Regions from separate parts of the Herbaspirillum camelliae genome, predicted to be linked through region 3. Evidence: predicted binding sites of a transcription regulator. Region 3 holds the regulator's gene; each other region holds the start of a gene.
What was found. The regulator sigma-54, encoded in region 3, starts transcription at its own class of promoters, with help from an activator protein. The targets are predictions, from matches to a motif close to TGGCANGNAANCTGCTTT.
Positions count from the first base shown of each region.

Region 1: BGK68_RS07310 (nitrate regulatory protein) is a predicted target of sigma-54. The motif match lies at 2,935-2,952, and genes of this name have one in related genera.
Region 2: BGK68_RS21290 (PEP-CTERM sorting domain-containing protein) is a predicted target of sigma-54. The motif match lies at 1,922-1,939, and genes of this name have one in related genera.
Region 4: BGK68_RS18420 ([protein-PII] uridylyltransferase) is a predicted target of sigma-54. The motif match lies at 2,113-2,130, and genes of this name have one in related genera.

Region 1 covers NZ_KV880769.1:1,648,244-1,652,891, forward strand. The annotation lists gene uca (urea carboxylase) at 1-223, shown strand, start outside; gene atzF (allophanate hydrolase) at 220-1,635, shown strand; gene BGK68_RS07310 (nitrate regulatory protein) at 1,654-2,898, opposite strand; gene BGK68_RS07315 (YitT family protein) at 3,026-3,703, opposite strand; gene BGK68_RS07320 (hypothetical protein) at 4,189-4,425, shown strand.
Region 2 covers NZ_KV880769.1:4,758,257-4,762,904, reverse strand. The annotation lists gene BGK68_RS21300 (chondroitinase-B domain-containing protein) at 1-315, opposite strand, end outside; gene BGK68_RS21295 (YdcF family protein) at 312-1,115, opposite strand; gene BGK68_RS21290 (PEP-CTERM sorting domain-containing protein) at 1,248-1,871, opposite strand; gene BGK68_RS21285 (TIGR03013 family XrtA/PEP-CTERM system glycosyltransferase) at 2,419-3,804, shown strand; gene prsK (XrtA/PEP-CTERM system histidine kinase PrsK) at 3,816-4,648, shown strand, end outside.
Region 3 covers NZ_KV880769.1:115,185-119,832, forward strand. The annotation lists gene lptC (LPS export ABC transporter periplasmic protein LptC) at 1-76, shown strand, start outside; gene lptA (lipopolysaccharide transport periplasmic protein LptA) at 146-751, shown strand; gene lptB (LPS export ABC transporter ATP-binding protein) at 753-1,496, shown strand; gene BGK68_RS00495 (RNA polymerase factor sigma-54) at 1,569-3,059, shown strand; gene hpf (ribosome hibernation-promoting factor, HPF/YfiA family) at 3,213-3,575, shown strand; gene grxD (Grx4 family monothiol glutaredoxin) at 3,889-4,200, shown strand; gene BGK68_RS00510 (UbiX family flavin prenyltransferase) at 4,224-4,648, shown strand, end outside.
Region 4 covers NZ_KV880769.1:4,081,344-4,085,991, reverse strand. The annotation lists gene tsf (translation elongation factor Ts) at 1-16, opposite strand, end outside; gene rpsB (30S ribosomal protein S2) at 154-894, opposite strand; gene map (type I methionyl aminopeptidase) at 1,237-2,061, shown strand; gene BGK68_RS18420 ([protein-PII] uridylyltransferase) at 2,212-4,648, shown strand, end outside.

The DNA.
Region 1 (4,648 bases), 1.5 Mb from region 3:
CGATGCGCCGATCGCCGGCAACCTGTGGCAGGTCAAGGTCAGTCCCGGCCAGCGCGTGGCGCAGGGTGAGCTGCTGATGATCCTGGAATCGATGAAGATGGAAATCAACATTGCCGCGCCCGAAGCGGGCGTTGTCGCCGAGGTGCGTGTGCAGCCCGGCAGTCCGGTGCGCGCAGGTCAGTGCGTGCTGGTCATGGAAGATACCCAACAGGAGGCCGCATGATCCATTCCTTCGACCTGCGCATCGATGCGCTCACCGCCGCCTATCGCAACGGCAGCCTGGACCCGCGCACGGTGATGCAGCGCCTGCGCGAGAGCGCTGCGGCGCTCAACCCGACATACCGGCTCTACATCCACCTGTTGAGCCAAGAGGAGTGCGAGCCCTACCTGCAGGCGCTGGAGCAGCAATCCCCGCACAGCCTGCCGCTGTATGGCGTGCCTTTCTCGATCAAGGACAACATTGACCTGGCGGGCATCCCGACCACGGCCGCCTGTCCGGCCTTCAGTTACGTGCCGCGCGAGAGCGCCACGCTGGTGGCGCAACTGATCGCGCTGGGGGCGATCCCGGTGGGCAAATGCAACCTCGACCAGTTCGCCACGGGCTTGAACGGCACCCGCTCTCCCTACGGCGCTTGCCGCAACAGCGTGCATCCGGACTATCCTTCCGGCGGCTCGTCCTCCGGTTCGTCGCTGGCGGTGGCGCTGGGCCTGTCCAGCTTTGCGCTGGGCACCGACACGGCCGGCAGCGGTCGCGTGCCGGCCGCGCTGAACAACCTGGTTGGACTGAAGGCGACCAAAGGCCTGCTGTCCACCGCCGGGGTCGTGCCGGCCTGCCGCACGCTGGACTGCGTGACCTTCTTCACCGCCACGGCGGCCGAAGCCAGTCACTTGCTGGCCCTGTGTACACAATCTGGCAAGCCCGACGAGCGCGACGAATACAGCCGCGCCAACCTGCCGCACAATGACGCCTCGGCCTTCCAGCCGCCGCCTCGGGGCCTGCGCGTTGGCGTGCCGCGCCAGCTGGAATTCCTCGGCTGCAGCGAGAGCCCGTCGCTGTTCGTGGAGGCGCTGGCGCAGATGGAAGCCATCGGCGGCGTCGCTGTGCCTATCGATTTCAGTCCCTTCCTGGCAGCGGCGCGCCTGCTCTATGAAGGACCCTGGGTGGCCGAGCGCTACTGCACCATCGAAGCGCTGTTGCAGGAGCAGCCTGATGAAATCCTGCCGGTGATTCGCGATGTGCTGCGCAAGGCGCCGCAGTACAGCGCCGTCGATACCTTCCGCGCGCAATATCGCCTGCAGCAATTGAAGGCCGAATGCGACCGCATCCTGGCCAGCGTCGATTGCGTGGTCACGCCCGCCTATCCACGCCCGGTGACGCTGGAAGAATTGCGCGAGCAGCCGGTGCAGCGCAATTCGGACCTGGGCTGGTATACCAATTTCATGAACATGCTGGACTACGCCGCCGTGGCCACGCCCATGAACTTCATGAAGAACGGCCTGCCCTGGGGCATCACGGTATTCGGCCCGGCCTTCAGCGACCAGGCCTTGCTGGGCGTGGCCGACGCCTTGCAGCGCGCACATGGGCGGCCACTGGTCGGGCAGCGCCAGCTCGAGGATCGTCGGCGGGCGGCTTGAGCGTGCGCCGGGAGGCGTTCAGGCTTCGGGCAGGATCTCGGTCAGCGAGAGGATCGCCTGCGCCACCTCGGCAATGCGCCGGTTCTGGTTCATCGCATGCTTGCGCAGCAGGCGATAGGCGGCTTCTTCGTTCAAGCCCTGCTTCATCATCAGCACGCCCTTGGCGCGCTCGATGAGCTTGCGCTCTTCGAGGCTGTCACGCACGGTGGCCAGTTCGGCGGTCAGGTTCTGCAGGCGATCGGACTGGCTGCGCAGCATGTCGACGATGCTGTGGGCCAGGTGCGAACCGACGCCGTCGGCCAAGGCCTGTTCGTCCAGCGGTGCGGAAAAGGCCGCCAGCGGGGTGAGCGGGTCCAGCCGGTCGTGCTGGCTGAAGAGCTGATCCTGGTCGTCCAGTTCCTGTTGCAGTTCGGTGATCTTGGCCTGGCAGCGCGCCTGGACGAACTGCGCCAGGTGGATCTCGATCTGGTGCAGACCATCGATGCGCGCCGAGCAGCATTGGTACCAGGCCTCGGCCATCTCGGCATCCAGACCGCGCTCGTGACTGGTGAGCAGCTTGCGGCGCAGGCGTTCCAGCTCGGCCAGCGGCAGGCCGGCCTGCAGCGCCTGCCAGGGTGCGCGCACGTCTTCGGCGAAGGACTCGAAGCGGCGCAGCGCCTGTTCCTGCATCTCGATCTGGTATTCGATGCTCTGTTCCTGCTCGCGCGTGATCTTGCCGCTGGCAAAGGCAGCGGCCCCGGCGGCGCGCTCGCGGCCGGCGAATTCCTTGCCCTGCATCAGATTGAACAGCGCCACCAGCAGGCGCGAGATCTGCGCATCCACCGCCACGTCGGCGGCCTCGAAGACCAGCGCCAGCAGTGCGCCGACCACGGTCTTGAAGCGTTCATAGCTTTCCGTGGGCGAGCAGCGCAGCGCCGAAATCTCTTCGCGCAGCCGCGGCAGGCCCTCCAGCGCATGCAGCGCAAAGGCGATGCGGGTATAGAGCCGCGCACCGTTGGAGAGCGCATTGTCTTGTTCGATGGAATGCAGCCAGTCCTGGAACTCGGCGGCTGCGGCCTGGCTGTTGGCCACCCGCGCCTGCCGGGCCGCGGCGTCGCGCTGGCCGCCCGAGCCGAGGTAGATGTTGGAGAGGCCGCGTTCCTGCTGCAGGCAGTGGATCAGCTGGCCCACGGTCAAGACCATCTGGCAGGTGCGGGACAGGCGTTGCAGCTCTTCCACTTCGCAGCGGCGGGCGGTGATCAGGTAGGTCAGGACATTGCTCATGGACGTGCAGGAAAAGAGGGGCAGGGCCGCTGGGGGCAAGCAAGATGCATGCAATGCCCCCGCTGATCCGGAATTGTAATGGAATCAACCCGCCGCGCGCTCTGGGACGGGGCAGCGCTGCACGTCTTTAGCGCGCGATGTACCACTCATAGCGGTGATTCCAGGCCACGAAGAGATTCATGGTGATCGCCCCCACCAGCGAATACAGCACCCGCTCCATGGGCAGGAACAAGGCCGCCGTGGCGAACAGCGCCAGGTCGAAGCCCATCAGCAGCCAGCCCGCCTTGAAGCCGGTGCGCTCCTGCACGTAGGCCGCCAGGATGCTCATGCCGCCGCAACTGGCCTGGTGACGGAACAGGGCGATCAGGCCGATGCCCACGCACAGGCCTGCCAGCACTGCTCCCACGGCGGGATCGAGGTGGCGATAGCTGATGTAGTTGCCGGCGATATTGGTCAGCAGCGACACTGCCGTCACCGCCGCCAGGGTGCGCCAGGTGAAGGCGGCGCCCATGCGCAGCGCCGCCAGCAGGTAGAAGGGCAGGTTGATGAGGGTGAAGGCCAGGCCGAAGCTGATGCCGCTGCCATAGCTGACCAGGAAGGCCACCCCGGCGATCTGGCCGATGATCAGTCCCAGGCTGTGCAGCATGGACATGCCAAAGGCCACCATGACCACGCCAAAGAGCTGACCTTGCAGGTTGTCGATCCAGCTGTGGCGCACCGGGCTGGCGGCAGGGCCGCGTACGGGCGCAGGAGCGACGGGGCGGGAGGCGGAAGAAGCGGCCGGGGAAGTGGTCGAAGTGCTCATGGCGATACCAATCATCTATCGTGGATAACGAACGCGTCAGGCAGGAGCGACGCTGGCGGGTAAGCCGGTATCGCCCTTGCATCGCAACTGCCTGCTGTCGCTGACAGTCGCTGCTGGGCCGCATGGTAAAGGATTTGTTGCAGTGCGGCGATGCCCGGATGGGACGGCGCTGCATCCCTGCAACACTTTCGGCCAAGCAGGAAACATGCCTGTGGGCAAGCTGGAGCGCTGCCTCGGTGGCTGGCGTATTCGGGCCTGGGCAGTCCTTGTATGGATCTTGTCTTCTGGACCCACCCCGAGCGGACTGGGTAAAATGCCCAGGCACGTGCAAGAAGTGCCAGTGTTACGGGGAGACAGTGACACGCCTTTGCCAGGTTCCGGCGCAACAAGGATCAGCGAAGGGCCAGGTGGTAGCCGATACGCATGCCGAGTGCCGGCGCGTCATCGGAGTTTCGTCTCTCCAGCAAACGGAAATTATCGACATCATGGATTGGGTCCCAATACTCTTCGTCACCTTCAAGGTGATCGTGCTGTGCACCGGCATGTTCTATGCCATCAAGTGGCATTACGACCAGGGCAAGAAGGGCAGGATCAATGAGCGTCGCGCAGTGTTGCGCGCCACTGGGCAGGTCGTCGCGATCTTCGTGCTGTCGCTGCTGCTCCTGGGCGTGGCCACCTTCTTCGTCAGCGAAATGTTCGGCCTGGAACTGGTCTTCCCCTGATTTTTCCCTGATCCTTCCCTCTGCGGATTTCGCCGGTCCCGGCGATCCCTACCGTCCCATCGGGCATCCCATCGGGCTATTCCTTTTTCCATCTTCAGCCTAGTCGCGCCGCGCTCGCAGCGCCTCTGTCGAGGGCTGGCGCATCCTGGCCGTCACGGCCTCTTTTCCTTTTTTTACGCGCCATTACGTTGATAGTGCGTGGACCGCGTATCTCCCTGCGCGC
Region 2 (4,648 bases), 4.6 Mb from region 3:
GCTGGCCACCTCCACCACGCTGGCCGACGGCGTGCTGGCGGGCGTGGCTTGCGCACCAATGATGAGACCGTCCAGCGTCGCGGCCGACGGGCTGCTGCGCGGGCCTCGGTCAGCGTGCTGCAGTTGCGCCGCAAGCAGCGCCGCCAGTGCGGTGATGGCGGGTTGATGGCCTGCAGCGCGGTGTTCCAGATAGGGGGCGAGCTGGCGTGGCGGGATGTTCAAGCGTTCCAGCAGCAGCACGCCTGCGCCCAAGGCCAGCAGCATGATCAGCAGCAGGGCCAGCGCGATCCTGGTAGGTCGGAAGTATCGGTTCATGGTGTGGGCGGCCTCATTGCCTGGCCTGCGCGCAGGCGATACCAGCCCAGGCCCAGCCATTCGTAGCTGGCGTACCAGCTGCGGCGCAGGCCTTCGGCGCTGGGCAGCAGCGCCGGCCAGCGCCAGCGCGGCAAGCTGAAGAAGGCCGTGGGCGCTGCCGTGGGAACCAGGCCGGCCTGTGCGAAGGCCAGCATGGCGCGCGGCATGTGCATGGCGTCGGTCACCAGCAGCACGCGCTGCACGCCATCGGCGCGCAGCAGGGCGGCGCAAAGCAGGGCGTTCTGTTCCGTGTTTTCGGAGCCACCCTCGATCCAGCGCACCGGTGTGCGGAAATCCTCGCGCAGCGCCTCGGCCATGGCCTGCGCCTTGTTCTGTTCAGGCGCCTCCTCGCGGGCATTGCCGCCGCTGACCAGCACGGGCAGGCCGGTCTGGTGCTGCAGCCGGGCGGCGTAGCGCAGGCGCGCCAAGGCCACGTAATCGGGCTGGTCGCGTCCCTCGTATTCCGGCGCTTGGTCCAGGCTGCCGGCGGCCAGCACGACGATGGCCTGGGCTTGGCGCGCGGCCTCGGCCGACAGCACCGGGTAGCGTTGTTCCAGCGGGCGCACCATCAGGTCAGCCACTGCCGGCATGCAGATCAGCGTCAGCAGCGCTACGCCCGCGGCGACCATGCCGCGGCCGATATGTCCGATCGGTGCGCGCAAGCGCCAAAGCAAAAAACCCGCTGCGATCAATAGCAGCAGGTTCAGGGGCGGCAGCAACAGTGTCCTGGCCAACATCGACATCCACATCGTCAAACTCATGGGCGGCGATCGGCAGGAGCGCTAGGACTGGTCCTGGAGCAAGTCATCTTAAGCAAGTCATCGGTGCAATGGCTGACATGGCTTGATGCAGTGATCAGGCGCAAGCACGATGCCGCTTGCGCCTGCCGTGCATCAGAAGGCCGAAGATTGCTTGCGCTTGCGCCAGCCCAGCAGCGCCAAGAGGCCCAGGCCCATCAGGGCGATCGAGCCCGGTTCCGGCACGGCGTGGGTGGAGAGGATGGAGGCCGAGAAATAGACGGTGTTGAAGTCGTCGCCATTGTTGCTGTAGTAGTTCCACACCCATTGCGGCGACAGCGAACCATAGCCGCCACGACCGCCCCACGGGCCCACGCCATTGCCGCCTTCATTGACGGTGGCGTTGCCGGGAGCGCCCACGCCGGTGAGGTTCTGTGTGAGACCGGCGTCACCGGTCAGCAGAGTCTGGGTGCCGTTGGCGAACTTGAAGTTGCCATCCGAGAGCGTGAAGGCGCCCAGCAGGCCGCCAGGGCCGCCCTGATTGGTCGCCACGATGTGCAGGAAATTGGTTACGCCTGCGGTCAGCGCGCTGCTGAAGCTGTAGGTGGTCGGCCAGTCGTTGCCGCTGCCCACCAGCGTGCCCAGGGTGTTGTTGCTGGTGCTGAGGTAGAGGCTGAAGGTGTTGTCCACGTTCAACGTGGAGTTCAGCGTGGTCGCATTGGCTTGGCCGGTGCTGATGTTGGCGGCCAGAAACAAGGCGGCGAGCAGGAATTTTTTCATGGCAAGACTCCGAGGTCGTTGAGCAGGTGAACGATGCGTTCGTTGTCGATATAGCAATTCCTGTGCCCGCTGCCAAAAGCGCTTAGATTTCAAGCGTTTGCGTTTTTGACGAATAAAATTTTAAAGAGACTGTAAATTTTTCCGACACCATAAAAATTTCCTTGCGTCATTGCTATTCCCTATTTCTTGGTGGAAACAAGTCGTCCTACGATCCAGAGGTGGTGTCCGGCAACTTTTCTTTGATGCATGAAGGTCGCTCTGGCAAAGGGATAGCAGCCGATACATGCCTCTCGGAAACGAAAAAAAATCTTTGGAATAATGTTGCAATTTTGACCAAAAACACTCATTCTTCAGCGCTGTGAATGGCTGGTCCGGACGCCGCGCGCTCTTGAACGCTGTAAAAACCGGCTTAAAAAATTCACATGGCATCCAGGGGTGTCAGAGGGAAAGTGTTGTCGCCAGTGTGAGCCCCGGGGCGGGGCGGACCGTCCGGGTGGGCAGTCCATATCTGCGCGGCAGCGACGAGTCTGCAAAGGCGGGGGAACCAATGTTTAGAATCTCGAACCACTATGTCTCGAAGATAGTGGCGGTCTTGCTGTTGATTGAATTGGGCGTGTTGTTCGCCGCAGGTTACCTGGGGGTGAACCTGCGTTTCATGGGCAAGCCGGAATACCTGAGTGATTTTCGCCAGTTCTGGGTGCCGGTGGGGGTGACCGCACTGTCCATCCTGCTGGGCATGAGCGCGGTGGGGATGTACCAGCGCAACATCGATGAAAACCTGCGCGCCACGCTGCTGCGCCTGATGCCTTCCTTCGGCATTGCGCTGCTGGTGATGATGGTGGTGTTCTACGCCGCGCCGGAACTGTCGCTGGGCCGCGTGCTGCTGGTGATCGTGCTGCTTTTGTCGGCGCTGGGCATCCTGTGCGTGCGCACGATCTTCTTTCGCCTGGTCAATTCGCCCATGCTGGCGTCGCCCATCCTGTTCCTGGGCAGCAGCGACCTGGTGCGCGATTGCATGGAAACCTCGCACCAGAACCTGCGCAACCACAAGTACAACATCGTCGGCACCATTCCCGTGGCCGGCGAGGACAGCACCCTGGCCATGCTGGTGGAACCGGCCGGCAGCCTCCTGGAAACCGCCCGCAAATACAAGGCTGAAGAAATCGTGGTGGCCGTGCAGAACCGGCGCGGCGGGGCGCTGCGCATTCAGGAACTGCTGGAGTGCAAGATGAAGGGCGTGCGCGTGACCGACGCCGCCGGCTTCTTCGAACGCGAGGCTTGCCAGATCCGGCTCGACTCGCTGCATCCTAGCTGGCTGGTGTTCGGCAGCGGCTTCGACCAGAGCCTGCTGCGCACCTTCTTCAAGCGCAGCTTCGACCTCATTACCAGCTGCATCATGTTGCCGCTGCTCTCACCGCTGATGTTGGGCGCGGCCATCTGCATCTGGCTGGAAGACCGTGGCCCCATCCTGTATCGCCAGGAGCGCGTGGGCAAGAACAACGAGAACTTCATGGTCCTCAAGTTCCGCAGCATGCGGGTGGATGCCGAGAAGGCCGGCACGCCCCAGTGGGCCTCTTCGGACGACCCGCGCGTCACGCGCGTGGGCAATGTGATGCGCAAGTACCGCATCGATGAACTGCCGCAGCTGTTCAACGTCCTGCGCGGCGACATGAGCTTTGTCGGCCCGCGCCCGGAGCGCCCCTATTTCGTCGAGCAGTTCGCCCGCGAGATCACCTTCTACAACGTGCGCCACTGCGTAAAGCCCGGCATCACGGGGTGGGCGCAGGTGCGCTACAAGTACGGCGCCTCCAAGGATGATGCGATCCAGAAGCTGCAGTACGACCTCTACTACGTCAAGAACAACAGTCTGTTCCTGGATGTCCTGATCCTCATCGACACCCTGAGCGTGGTCATCTTCGGCGCTGGCACCTAGGACCCTGGCCCATGTTCGGCATGTTGATGGAAGTGGCGCTGGTGAGTTATCTGGTGGCGGCGCTGACCTTTTCGGTCTTCGGCGTCTTCCTGTTCGTGCGCCATCATGGTCAGCCACGGCGGGTGGCGCTGGGCGCGATCTGCGCGGTCAATGCACTGTGGGCCTTGCTACTGGCGCTGCCATTGTGGGCGCCAGCCAACTGGCCGATGGCGGCAGCCTTGCTGGAGGGCGCGCGCAATCTCGCCTGGGACCTGTTCATCCTGTTGCTCATCGGCGCCTTTGGCCGCGCTGGTGGCAAGGGTGGAGAGGGGCGGCGCACTGTGCCCCATGCCGATCGCTGGCTGGTCCTGGTGGCGGCCTTCTATGGGCTGCAGCTGGCCTGCACCCTGGCCGTGTCCTGGCGCTATGGCTATCCTTTGCAGCTGGGCGAGTTCACGGCGATGACGCTGCTGCGCACGACCTCGGCCATCCTCGGCCTGTTCTTGATCGAGCAGCTCTATCGCAATACGGTCGATGCGCAGCGCTGGGGCATCAAGTTCGCCTGCCTGGGCATGGGACTGATGTTCGCCTATGACTTCTATCTCTACAGCGATGCGCTGCTGTTCCGTCACTTCAGCGCCGATACCTGGGCCGCGCGCGGTTTTGTCAATGCGCTGGCGGTGCCGCTGATCGCCATCTCGGCGCTGCGCAATCCGCGCTGGTCGCTGGGGCTGAAGGTGTCGCGCCATGTGCTGTTCCATTCGGCGGCGCTGTTTGGCAGCGCCGCCTATCTGCTGGTCATGGCCTCGACCGGTTACTACGTGCGGCTCTTCGGCGGCAGCTGGGGGACGGTGGCGCAACTGGC
Region 3 (4,648 bases):
CAACAATGCGACCCAGGTGGTGCAGCTGTTCGGCAATGTGCGCGGCTACTACGAACCGACCCCGAAGAAACGCTGATAACACCGATTCGCGCCCCCCGATATTCCGTCAGAACAATAACGCCAAGACCCGACCAGACAGGATTTTATGAAACGCTCATTCCTACTTCCGCTGCTGATGCTGGCTGCCCTCAGTGGCGTGGCGCGCGCCGAGAAGGCCGACACCACCAAGCCCACCAACATCGAAGCCGACCAGATGGTCTACGATGACGTGCGCCAGGTGAAGACCTTCACCGGCAACGTCGTCATGACCCGCGGCACCCTCATCATCAAGGCCGGCCGCGTGGTGCTCACCACCGACCAGTACGGTTATGAAAACGCCGTGCTCTACGCCGCCCCCGGATCGCTGGCGACCTTCCGCCAGAAGCGTGACGGCGGCCCCGACCTGTGGATCGAAGGCCAGGCCGAACGCATCGAATACTCGGAGCAGACCGAAGTCTCCAAGCTGTTCCAGCGCGCCCATATCCAGCGCATGGATGGCAAGCGCATCACCGACGAAGTCAATGGCGAATTCATCTCCTACGACAGTCGCGCCGAATTCTATTCGGTCAACAACACCGCCAGCGGCCAGAGCAAGCCGGGCGCGGGCCGCATCACCGCCGTGATCCAGCCGCGCAATGCGCCGCCGGCGCAGCCGGGCCAGCCCGCTCAGCCTGCCACCCCGCAGCCCACCCAGCCCGGAAAGGATCAGTAAGATGGCAGCAAGCTCGCTGGTCGTGCGCGGCCTGAAGAAAAGCTATGGCGCGCGCCAGGTGGTGCGCGACGTTTCCATGGAGGTGCGCAGCGGCGAAGTGGTCGGCCTGCTCGGTCCCAACGGCGCTGGCAAGACGACCTCGTTCTACATGATCGTCGGCCTGGTGCCTTCCGATGGTGGCGAAATCGATCTGGACGGAGAACCCATCTCGCGCCTGGCCATCCACAAGCGCGCCACGCTGGGCTTGTCCTACCTGCCGCAGGAAGCCTCGGTATTTCGCAAGCTGACCGTGGAGGACAATATCCGCGCCGTGCTGGAACTGCGCCAGGAAGACGGCAAGCCGCTCTCCCGCGACGAGATCGAAGGGCGCCTGAACAACCTGCTGCACGAATTGCAGATCGAGAAGCTGCGCGAGAGCCAGGCCCTGTCGTTGTCGGGCGGTGAACGCCGGCGCGTCGAGATCGCCCGCGCACTGGCCACCGATCCGCGCTTCGTGCTGCTGGATGAACCCTTTGCCGGTATCGACCCGATTGCCGTGATCGAGATCCAGCGCATCGTGCGCTTCCTCAAGGAACGCGGCATCGGCGTACTCATCACCGACCACAATGTGCGCGAGACCCTGGGCATCTGCGATCGCGCCTACATCATCAACCAGGGCACCGTGCTGGCCAGCGGCAACCCGGAAGAGATCATCGCCAACGAATCAGTGCGCCGCGTTTATCTGGGCGAGCACTTCCGCATGTAACCCAGGCACAGGCGCAACCGACCAGCACACCGGCATTGCAACCAGCGGGCCACGCCGCTTCCAGAAAGAAAGATGAAACAGTCGCTCCAGTTACGTACCTCGCAGCATCTCGCATTGACGCCGCAATTGCAGCAGTCGATCAGACTGCTGCAACTGTCGACGCTGGAATTGCACCAGGAGCTGGAGCAGATACTGAGCGACAATCCCCTGCTGGAACGCCTGGACGATGCGCTCGACAATTCGGTGCGCCTGCTGGCCGATGGCGCCGTCTCTTCCGCGCCCTCAAGCGGCGTGAGCGAGACCACCGGCAGTGAAGCCAGCAGCGAAGCCGCGCCCGCAGCGGCCGATGGCGAATCCAGTTTCGAGTACCAGGACACCGCCCCCGAGGGCGTGAGCGGCGACTCCGACTGGAGCTTCGACGATGTGGCCCGCAGCGGCAAGTCGCCCGATGACGAAGACGCCCGTCCCCAACTGGAAGCCCACGAGATCACGCTGCGCGAACATCTGCTGGAGCAGATCCGCGTCACCGCGCGCACGCAACGCGACCGCGCCCTACTGGAACTGCTCACCGATGCGCTGGACGACAGCGGCTATCTGGAAGAGCCGCTGGAAGACATCCTCGCGCGCCTGCCCGAAGAGCTGGGCGTGGACCTGGAAGAGCTCTCCATTTCACTGAAGCTGCTGCAAAGCCTGGATCCGGCAGGCGTAGGGGCGCGCAGCGCCGGCGAATGCCTGGCCCTGCAGATCCGCCGCCTGCCCAAGGTGCCCTTCGTCACGCGCCGGCTGGCGCTGAAGATCGTGGAAGATTACCTGCCGCTGTTTGCGCAACGCGACTTCAACAAGATCAAGAAGGCGCTCGATTGCGACGACGAAGACCTGCGTGAAGCGCAGGCCGTGATCCGCCAGTGCCGTCCGCACCCCGGCGCGGAATTCGCCCGCGATGCCTCGGACTATGTCGTGCCGGACGTGATTGTCAAACAGACAAAGAATGGCTGGCAGGTCATGCTCAACCATGAAGTCATGCCCAAGCTGCGCGTCAACGCCATGTATGCCAGCGCGCTCAAGCAGGCCAAGGGCGAGGGATCGCTGTCTTCGCAGTTGCAGGAAGCCAAGTGGCTCATCAAGAACATGCGGCAACGTTTCGATACAATTTTGCGCGTCGCGCAGGCTATTGTGGAACGTCAAAGAAACTTCTTTTCACATGGGGCAGTCGCCATGCGCCCCCTTGTGCTACGTGAAATTGCTGATACACTGGGTCTACACGAGAGCACTATCTCTCGCGTGACAACTCAGAAATACATGCTCACACCGCATGGCATGTTTGAGTTGAAGTACTTCTTCGGTAGCCACGTCGCGACTGAAACCGGAGGCGAAGCTTCCTCCACCGCGATACGGGCGCTGATCAAACAGTTGATAGGAGCCGAAAACCCGCAGACCCCATTATCCGATAGCAAGATTGCGGATATGCTGGCAGAACAAGGCATGGTGGTCGCGCGACGCACAGTCGCCAAATACCGCGAAGTGTTGAAGATTCCGCCAGTCAATCTCCGCAAGTCCCTCTGAGTTTTTCCTCAGTTTTTCTGTAGTACCGTTGCTGTGTTCCGGCAAGCATCCCGCTGATGCCCATGCCATCGGACACGAAGACCGTGCCCGTGGTACAGCTGCAGCAAGGATGAATTGCACGAACCTCCAGTGACTTCACGATAGGAGTCTTGTATGAATCTGACCATCAGTGGACACCACCTCGAACTGACCCCCGCCATCCGGGAATACGTGCAAAGCAAGCTGGCCCGTATCAAGCGCCATTTCGACAACGTGATCGACGTCAGCGTGATCCTGAGCGTAGATAAACTCACAGAAAAGGAAAAGCGCCAAAAAGCGGAAATCAACGTCCACATCAAGGGGAAGGATCTACATGCGGAAAGCATTGCGCACGACCTCTATGCAGCCATCGATGCGCTGATCGACAAGCTCGATCGCCAGGTCATCAAGCACAAGGACAAGTTGCAGGAACATCACTCCATGGCCAAGCGCCTGCCTGAAGAAGCCCCGGACGACGCGGTCGCCGGCGCGGCATGATGCCCTGATCTTCAACCTTTCATGAGCAAAGGGCGCGCAAGCGCCCTTTTTCATTTCTTCGCACCGGCGGTCATTTCCCGGCAGAAAATCCGCATAGGATATAAATAATTTCCCTCATCCATGGGACCGGCTTGAAGAAGCAGATGGCGGCCTTATCTTTTCCACAGCCCTTCGGATCAGGAAAATGATTTGATATAAAGCATTTCCCGAAAACAATATTTCCGCAAACGCAAGACAAGTCGCCCGTCCGACTCCAACGCGCGCGACGGCTTTTCCCTATAATGTCGGCAATCCCATTTTTAAAGGCATAGCCATGAGCGACGTCCAATCCTGGATCAAAGAAACCGTGACCCAAAACCCTGTCGTGCTGTTCATGAAGGGCACTGCGCAATTCCCGCAATGCGGCTTTTCGGGCAAGGCCATCCAGCTGCTCAAGGCCAGCGGCGCCGAGAACATCGTCACCGTGAACGTGCTGGAAAGCCCGGACGTGCGCCAGGGCATCAAGGAGTACTCGAACTGGCCCACCATTCCCCAGCTGTACATCAAGGGTGAATTCGTCGGCGGCTCCGACATCATGAGCGAGATGTACGCCTCGGGCGAACTGCAGACCCTGATCAAGGGCTGATCTTTTTCGCGCCTGAAGCTCCCGTGAGCGTTTCTTCCAGCCAGCCGCGCCAGCGCCTGATCGTCGCCATCACCGGCGCGACCGGCGCCATCTATGGCGTGCGCTTGCTGGAACACCTGCGCAAGCATGGCCAGATCGAAACGCATCTGATGGTCTCCGAAGCCGGCGTGCTCAATCTCCACCAGGAGCTGGACATGCGGCGCAGGGATGTGGAAGCGCTGGCCGATGTGGTGCACAACGTGCGTGATGTGGGTGCCTGCATCGCCAGCGGTTCCTTCGCTTCCACCGGCATGGTGGTGGCGCCCTGTTCGATGAAGACCCTGGCGGCCGTGGCGCATGGCCTGTCCGACAACCTCATCACCCGCGCGGCCGATGTGGTGCTCAAGGAACGCCGCCGCCTGGTCCTGATGGTGCGCGAGACCCCCTTCAACCTGGCCCACCTGCGCAA
Region 4 (4,648 bases), 4.0 Mb from region 3:
CGGTAATTGCCGCCATACTTTTCTCCTGACTGGGAGGCATCCCGCCTATGGCGGCATGCCTGAAACTCGAAAATTGAATCAAAAAAAAGGGGCCACTGCGTCACTACCCGCTGTCACCCCTTTTTCTACTACCGTACTACCGGAAGAGCAGAATCAAGCCTGCTCGACCTCGACGAATTCGTCGCCCTTGACTGCTTCAACCACGTCGTTGACGGCGTTGGCGCGGCCTTCCAGGACAGCGTCAGCCATGCCGCGAGCGTACAGAGAGATCGCCTTGGCGGAGTCGTCGTTACCCGGGATCACGTAGGTGACGCCTTCGGGCGAGTGGTTGGTATCGACCACGCCGATGACCGGGATGCCCAGCTTGGCGGCTTCGGTGATGGCGCCCTTGTGGTAGCCGACGTCGATGACGAAGATGGCGTCAGGAATGCCGCCCATGTCCTTGATGCCGCCGATGGCCTTTTGCAGCTTTTCCTGCTCACGGCTGAACAGCAGGGCTTCCTTCTTGGACAGCTTCTCGACCGAACCGTCTTCGATAGCAGCTTCCATATCCTTCAGGCGCTTGATCGAGGTCTTGATGGTCTTGAAGTTGGTCAGCATGCCGCCCAGCCAGCGCTGGTCAACGTAGGGAACACCGGCGCGCTGTGCTTCAGCAGCCAGGATTTCGCGGGCTTGACGCTTGGTGCCGACGAACAGGATGGTGCCGCGGTTGGCCGACAGTTGACGCACGTACTTCTGCGCCTCCTGGTACATACCCAGGGTCTTTTCCAGGTTGACGATGTGAATCTTGTTGCGATGGCCGAAAATGAAGGGGGCCATCTTGGGGTTCCAGAAGCGGGTTTGGTGACCGAAGTGGACACCGGCTTCCAGCATTTCGCGCATGGTAACGGACATGAATTTCTCCAGGGTTAGGTCTGGAATCCGCTCGGTCATCCGGCTCATGCAGCCAGACACCCTTTTAGCGAACGGATTCGCGTTTCAAAAGATATTTTCTACAAACATTGCCAAAAAGACATGAAGAATCATTCCGCATACCTGATTTCGGCGTCTGACCTGTGGTTTTCAGATCAGCCCGGCATTCTACTCGACCCCGTCACTTTGTTCAAGCAGCACATGAACCCGGACTGCGAAACCCTTCACAAGCCCCGCCACCGCAGGCCGGAGACTGCAAAACAGAAACCAAGACCGTCGTCTATAATCCTGTCTTGACGATTTTCTAGCGAATTGCGATTCATCATGGGCAACATCACCATCAAGACCGCCGAAGACATCGAAGGCATGCGCGTAGCCGGCCGCCTGGCCGCCGAGGTGCTGGACTACATCACCCCCTTCGTGAAACCGGGCGTGACCACCGGCGAGATCGACCGCCTCTGCCACGAGTACATGACCAATGTGCAAGGCAGCATCCCGGCGCCGCTGAACTACTGCCCGCCCGGCTACACGCCCTACCCCAAGGCCATCTGCACCTCCCTGAACGATGTGATCTGCCACGGCATCCCGGGCGACAAGGTGATGAAGAACGGCGACGTGCTCAACATCGACGTCACCATCATCAAGGACGGCTACCACGGCGACACCAGCCGCATGTTCTTCCTGGGCGAGCCCTCCATCCTGGCGCGCCGCCTCACCGAGATCACCTACGAATGCATGTGGCTGGGCATTTCCAAGATCAAGCCGGGCGCGCACCTGGGCGATATCGGCCATGTCATCCAGCAGCATGCGGAAAAGGCCGGCTACAGCGTCGTGCGCGAATTCTGCGGCCATGGCATCGGCAAGGTCTTCCATGAAGAACCGCAAGTGCTGCATTACGGCCGTCCCGGCACCCTGGAAAAGCTGGAAGCCGGCATGATCTTCACGGTCGAACCCATGATCAACGCCGGCCGTCGCGAGATCCGCGAAATGGGCGACGGCTGGACCATCAAGACCAAGGATCGCAGCCTCTCGGCGCAGTGGGAACATACGGTGCTGGTCACCGAAACCGGCTTCGAAGTGCTGACCGTCTCGCCGGGCATGCCGGCGCCGCCGGCCTTCATCCAGAACCAGGCCGCCGCCGTAGCCTGAACCGGACTGGCGCAGCAAGACCGAGATGCCGGCGATCCTGCACACGGCTTCCGGCATGAAACCTGCTAAGGGCATGGGGCCGCATGGGGATGCGGCCCTGTTCATTTCTATCGGCCATGCCCGGCCCTGCCTTCACTGATCATTCCAACGATGCCCACTCTCGCCATCACGCTCAAGAAACAACTCAAGGCCGCGCGCCAGCAGGCCATCGAGGTGTTCCAGTCCAATCACAAGACCGAGCAGTTGCTGGCGCAGTTGCGCCGCAACGTCGATGAGGCCCTCACCCAGGCCTGGGAGGCCCTGGGCATGTCCGGCAACGCCGCACTGGTGGCCGTGGGCGGCTATGGTCGCGGCGAACTGTTCCCGCACTCCGACGTAGACGTGCTGATCCTGCTGGACAAGGCGCCGGACGCCGGCAAGAAAGAGAAGCTGGAATCGCTGGTGCAGCTGTTCTGGGACATCGGCCTGGAGATCGGCCACAGCATCCGCACCATCGATGAATGCCTGGACGAGTCCGCCGCTGACATCACAGTACAGACCAGCCTGCTGGAAGCTCGCCTGGTGACCGGCAGCCGCGCCCTGTTCAAGCAGCTGCAGGAACGCTACCAGGCCGCCCTGGACCCGCTGGCCTTCTTCCAGGCCAAGACGCTGGAGATGCGCCAGCGTCACGTGAAATATGAAGACACGCCCTACAGCCTGGAACCCAACTGCAAGGAAAGCCCCGGCGGCCTGCGTGACCTGCAGGTGATCCTGTGGGTGGCCAAGGCGGCCGGCCTGGGCCACTCCTGGAGCGAACTGGCCGAACACGGCATGCTCACTTCCACCGAAGCGCGCCAGCTGCGCCAGAAGGAACGCGCCTTCAAGGACATCCGCATCCGCCTGCACATCCTCACCGACCGCCGCGAAGACCGCCTGGTGTTTGACATCCAGACGCAGATCGCCGAAACCTTCGGCTTCAAGACCACCGACACCCGGCGCGCCAGCGAATACCTGATGCAGCGCTACTACTGGGCGGCCAAGGCAGTCACTCAGTTGAACACCATCCTGCTGCAGAACATCGAGGCGCACCTCTTCCCGCAGCAAGCCGTGCCGCGCCAGATCAACGAGCGCTTCAATGAAGTCAACGGATTTGTCGATATCGCCCACGACAATGTCTTCGAGGAGACGCCCTCGGCCATGCTGGAAGTGTTCCTGGTGCTGTCCGAACATGCCGAGCTCAAGGACATGTCGGCGCGCACCATGCGCGCGCTCTGGCATGCCCGCTTCAAGATCGACAACGCCTTCCGCAACAATCCCGAGAACCATCGACTGTTCATGCAGATCCTGCAAAGCAAGCGCGGCATCACCCACGCCCTGCGCCGCATGAACGCCACCAGCGTGCTGGGACGCTACCTGCCCAACTTCCGCCAGATCGTCGGGCAGATGCAGCACGACCTGTTCCATGTCTACACGGTGGACCAGCACATCCTGATGGTGGTGCGCAATGTGCGCCGCTTCACCATGAGCGAACACGCCCACGAATACCCCTTCTGCAGCCAGCTGATGGCCAATTTCGCCCAGCCCTGGGTGCTCTACGTGGCCGCGCTCTTCCACGATATCGCCAAGGGCCGCGGCGGCGACCACTCCAAGCTGGGCATGGCCGACGCCCGCGCCTTCTGCGTACAGCATGGCATCTCGCCGGAAAACACCGATCTCATCGTCTTCCTGGTGGAACAGCACCTGGCCATGTCGCATGTGGCGCAGAAGCAGGACATGTCCGACCCCGACGTCATCACCGCCTTCGCCCAGTTGGTCAAGGACGAGCGCCACCTCACCGCGCTCTACCTGCTGACGGTGGCCGATATCCGCGGCACCAGCCCCAAGGTCTGGAACGCCTGGAAAGGCAAGCTGCTGGAAGACCTCTACCGCATGACCCTGCGTGTGCTGGGTGGCGAAGAACCCTCGGCCGACCGCGAACTGAAGAATACCCAGCAGGAAGCCCTCAAGACCCTGCGCCTGTACGGCCTGCCGGCCGATGCCCACGAACAGCTGTGGAAGCAGCTCGACGTGGCCTACTTCCTGCGCCACGACGCCTCCGACATCGCCTGGCAGACGCGCTGCTTCTTCGACAAGGTCGATACTGCCGTGCCGCTGGTGCGCTGCCGCCTTGCCCCCATCGGCGAAGGGGTGCAGGTCGCGGTCTACACGCCGGACCGGCAAGACCTCTTCGCCCGCATCTGCAGCTATTTCGACGAAAAGAGCTTCAGCATCTTCGACGCCAAGATCCACACCACCCGCAACAATTACGCGCTGGACGCCTTCCTGATCAATGCCCCGGTCTTCGCCAAGAACTACCGCGACATCATCAACCTGATCGAGCACGAGCTGGGTGCGCTGCTGCAGTCCGAGGAGCCCCTGCCGGCACCCTCCAAGGCGCGGCTGTCGCGCCTGTCGCGTACCTTCCCGGTCAATCCGGCGGTGGACCTGCGTCCGGACGAGCGCGGCCAGTACTACCTGCTGTCGATCTCGGCCAATGACCGCGCCGGCCTGCTCTATTCGATCTCCAACGTGCTGGCCAAGTACAAGATCAACCTGCATACCGCCAAGG